Regions from separate parts of the Clostridium pasteurianum DSM 525 genome, predicted to be linked through region 2. Evidence: riboswitches for the same ligand, from Rfam matches in the RefSeq annotation. Region 2 holds a riboswitch; the other holds the start of a gene.
What was found. A riboswitch is a leader RNA that binds a small molecule or an ion and turns the genes downstream of it on or off. The one in region 2 is predicted to bind FMN.
Positions count from the first base shown of each region.

Region 1: another riboswitch for FMN. It lies ahead of ribD (bifunctional diaminohydroxyphosphoribosylaminopyrimidine deaminase/5-amino-6-(5-phosphoribosylamino)uracil reductase RibD); the one in region 2 lies ahead of CLPA_RS17060 (ECF transporter S component).

Region 1 covers NZ_CP009268.1:152,101-154,511, reverse strand. The annotation lists gene CLPA_RS00735 (EAL domain-containing protein) at 1-504, opposite strand, end outside; FMN riboswitch at 1,026-1,140, shown strand; gene ribD (bifunctional diaminohydroxyphosphoribosylaminopyrimidine deaminase/5-amino-6-(5-phosphoribosylamino)uracil reductase RibD) at 1,286-2,380, shown strand.
Region 2 covers NZ_CP009268.1:3,774,835-3,777,245, forward strand. The annotation lists gene rimI (ribosomal protein S18-alanine N-acetyltransferase) at 1-84, shown strand, start outside; gene CLPA_RS17060 (ECF transporter S component) at 178-801, opposite strand; FMN riboswitch at 892-1,009, opposite strand; gene CLPA_RS17065 (Tex family protein) at 1,098-2,411, opposite strand, start outside.

The sequences.
Region 1 (2,411 bases), 730 kb from region 2:
ATTAGCAAAACCTGCACCCAAATCTTCAAGGGCAATTAAAAATCCTCTGCTTCTATAAAAATTAATAAACTTTTGCATAGCTTCTACATCATCTATTTTTTCTGCCACTATCTCTAATACTATATTTTTAGGCTCTATCTTATACTCATTTACAACATTTAATAAAATTTTAGAACCTATATATTTATCTATTATAGATATATTTATATCTATAAACAATAACATATCTTTGTTTTCTTTATATAGCTTTACAAAATTCGACAAAGCTTTTTCTCTATATAATCTATCTAATTCTATAGCTTCACCTTCTTTTGATGCATGAGTTAATAAAAAATCTCTGCTGATAAATTGACCATTTGCATCTAAAGAACCTGTACATAATGCTTCAAGCCCTATAACTGATTTTTTTATTACAGATACCACAGGTTGAAATACCAATTGCAGGTTTTTCTGTTCTATTATATTATTTATGTTTAAGCTTATGCCTTCTTTTTTCGTATCCAAAATTCAGCCCGCCTTTCTTATTAATTATTATAAGTATATTATATTTGTACAATTAATACTCTGCAACATTATTTGTGTTTTTTACTTTTAAATTGTCTAAAGATTATACTTCTTATACTTAAAAATTACTAAATAAAATTTATAAATTTAATTTTATACTATTACTTAATAATAAATTTATCTTTCTTCAAGTTTATTCTATCATAAAATTAGACTTTTTAGATAATTATATACTTCCTAATCTTTAATATATGATTTTATCTTTTAAAAAATTTATTATAATAAAGCAATGTATTCTATTTAATACTTTATTATAATATTTTTTATTTGTTAAAATCAACATTTTATATGCCTTAGTATGTTATATTTTTTGATATTATCAAACTATTTATACAATTAAATTTACTTAATAAATTTACATAATATCCAATTTTATATTTTTAATATGTAATTTTTACTAATTATAAATTTGTTATTGACATTATAATTTTAAAGTGTTATTTTTTTACTATACAAGTGAATACAATCTTCAGGGCGGGGTGAAATTCCCCACTGGCGGTATAGCCCGCGAACCATAATGGTTGATTCGGTGAAACTCCGAGGCCAACAGTACAGTCTGGATGAAAGAAGATAATGTTTTTTACATAATTCTATTAAGTCGTTAATTTTTTTATAATAATAGTTTTATGTATCTTGCAGCTTACTAAAGCCCTGAAAATAATTTCAGGGCTTTTATTTTTTTAATTTAACAAAAAGTATATCTAAATTTAGAGGTGGTTTTTTGGATACTAAATATATGAAGCGAGCTTTAGAGCTATCGAAAAAAGGTAAAGGTTATGTAAATCCAAATCCTTTAGTAGGTGCTGTTATTGTAAAAAACAATAAAATTATTGGGGAAGGATATCATCATATTTATGGTGGAGATCATGCTGAAATAGATGCTTTTAAAAATTCTATAGAAGACGTTAATGGGGCTACTATGTATGTTACCCTTGAACCTTGTTCCCACTATGGTAAAACTCCTCCTTGTGCGAAAACTATTGTTGAAAAAGGAATAAAAAAAGTGGTTATAGCTTTAAAAGATCCAAATCCATTAGTTTCCGGTAGAGGAATAAAAATTTTGCAGGATAACAGTATAGAAATAGTTACAGGTATCCTGGAAGATGAATGTAAAAAACTTAATGAAATATTTTTAAAATACATTACATCAAAGCTTCCCTTCTGCATAATGAAAACAGCCATGACTTTAGATGGGAAAATCGCCTCTTGTACAGGAGATTCAAAATGGATTACAAATGAAGCTTCTAGAAATTATGTTCATAATTTGAGAAATACAGTCTCTGGAATAATGGTTGGTATAGGTACCATTTTAGCAGACAATCCCTTTTTGACTACAAGACTTAATAACGGTACCGATGCAGAAAGGATAATAGTTGATAGCACCCTTAGAATCCCTTTAGATTCTAATGTACTAAACCTTAATTCTAAAGCAAATACTATTATTGCTACTACAGAAAAGGCTAATTCAAAAAAACTTAAAACCCTGGAAGATATGGGGGCTTGCGTCATAATAACACCTTTAAAAGAAGGAAAAGTTGATTTAAATTATCTCATAAAGACACTTGGTGAATTTAAAATAGACAGCATACTTCTAGAAGGTGGAAGTTATTTAAATTATACTGCTTTAAAAGAAAATATAATAGATAAAGTTTATAGTTTTATATCTCCTAAATTTATAGGCGGTAATGAAGCAAAAACTCCAATAGGCGGTGAGGGAATTTCATTTATGAAAGATGCTGTTAGATTAAAGAATATCAATATCCACAATTTTGCAGAGGATATACTAATTGAAGGTTATATAGAAAAAAATCATTAATAATAAAATATATCTTAAAACTATCATGGAG
Region 2 (2,411 bases):
TTTATTTCAGAAGGAATACGAAAAAATTATTATGCTGATAATAATGAAGATGCTCTTATAATGTGGAAAAGAAATATAAAATAATAATAAACCCCTATTAAATAGATATTAAAATATTTATTTTAAATTATCTACTTAATGGGGTTTTCCTTATTCTATACTATATATGTTATTATTTTAGGCCTTATTTTGTGCTGCTTCAATTTTTTCAGCTTCCTTATGAATCAATGGCGATACAGCTTTATAAACTGCCATTGTAACTACTGAAACAACCACACCCTTTATTAAATTAAAGGGAAGAATAGAAAATACTATAAATGTATTTAAATCCTTTATACTTGGATTCAATGCTTTTCCCATATCTACTACAGACTCAATTGGGAAATGTAGTACAGTCTCATAAAGTGGAAGTATTACAAAATAATTAAGAATGCTGGCAGCAATGGACATTACTACCGTACCTATTGATAATGCTGCTATAGCATTGCCTCTAGTTTTCTTTCTTTTATATATTACTCCCGCTATCCCTACAAATACAGCACCTACTAAAAAGTTTGCAAACTCTCCTATAAAAGCAGTATTTCCTTTGAATATAGCATGTAATATATTTTTTAATAACTCAATTATAATTCCTGGAACAGGTCCTAATGCAAAAGCCCCTACAAGTGCAGGCAAGTCACTTAAATCCAATTTTAAGAACGCTGGAAATATTGGTATAGGCACTTCAATAAACATAATTAAAAAGCCAATGACACTTAGTACTGCTGTTTTAGTCATAACATTTAATTTTGAATTTCTCATAGTTTTACCTCCAAATTTTTGATTGATCTTCAAACGCAGTAATAAAAAAGCCCTGATTTTTACAATCAGGGCAATAAATACATGTACAAATTCTCTCTTCTTCCATCCAGACTTTACTGTCGGCCTCGGAATTTCACCGAATCATACCAAAATTTGGCTCGCGGGCTATACCGCCGGTAGGGAATTACACCCTGCCCTGAAGATTATCAATATTTAATTCTTTAGCTAGATTATAGTACAATTTTTATTAAAATTCAATACTAAGTATTTAATTTATAATTATTGATGATTGTAAATTATTTCTTCATTGTAAGTGATATTCTATTTCTCTTTTCATCAATTTCTAGAACTGTAACCTCTATAATATCTCCAACCTTTACTACATCTAGTGGATGCTTTACAAATTTATCAGAAAGCTGACTTATGTGTACAAGTCCATCCTGATGAACACCAATATCCACAAAAGCACCAAAATCTGCTACATTTCTAACTGTACCTGTAAGAACCATACCTGGTTTAAGCTGTGAAATATCAATTATACCAGTTTTCAGTACAGGTTTTGGCATTTCTTCCCTTGGATCTCTGCCTGGTTTCTTTATTTCTTTAACTATATCTGAAAGAGTCGGAACTCCTATTTCTAATTTCTCAGCAAGTTTTTCTATTCCTAAAAATTTAACTTTATTATCTATATCTAAGAGGTTTCCTTCTTTAATGTCTTTTTCTGTATAATCTAATATATCCAATAGCCCTTTTGCAGCCTTATAGGATTCAGGATGTACGGCAGTATTATCAAGAGCTTCTTCACTTTCCATAACTCTTAAAAATCCTGCACATTGCTCATAAGCTTTAGGTCCTAGCCTTTTAACTTTCAAAAGTTCCTTTCTACTTTTAAACTTTCCTTTCTCTTCCCTATAATTCACTATGTTCTTAGCTATGTTACTATTAACTCCAGATACATAAGAAAGCAACGCTGGTGTTGCTATATTAAGATCTACTCCAACACTATTAACGCAATCTTCCACTACTCCCGTTAAAGATTCATCCATTTTTTTAGGTGTAACATCATGCTGATATTGCCCTACCCCTATAGATTTAGGATCTATCTTTACAAGCTCTGCTAAAGGATCTTGAAGCCTTCTGCCAATGGATATAGCTCCTCTTAAAGATACATTTATATCTGGATATTCCTTACTTGCAAGCTCCGATGCTGAATAAACAGATGCTCCAGCTTCTGAAACTATTACATAATATAAATCCATGTTCTTTTCGTCTTTAACTTCTTTTATAAGACTTGCTACTATTTCCTCTGACTCCCTGCTAGCTGTTCCATTTCCAAGAGAAATCATTCCTACATTATATTTATACACAAGTTGCTTTAGTATCTTTATAGATCCTTCCACGTCATTTTGAGGTGCAGTTGCATAAATAGTTGCAGTATCCAAAAGTTTACCGGTTTCATCAAGTACTGCTATCTTACATCCAGTTCTAAAACCAGGGTCATATCCTAAAACTGCTTTACCTTTTATAGGAGATTGCATTAACAATGACTTCAAATTGGATTTAAATATTTCTATAGCACCATCCTCTCCTATTTCGAATAATTCAGATCT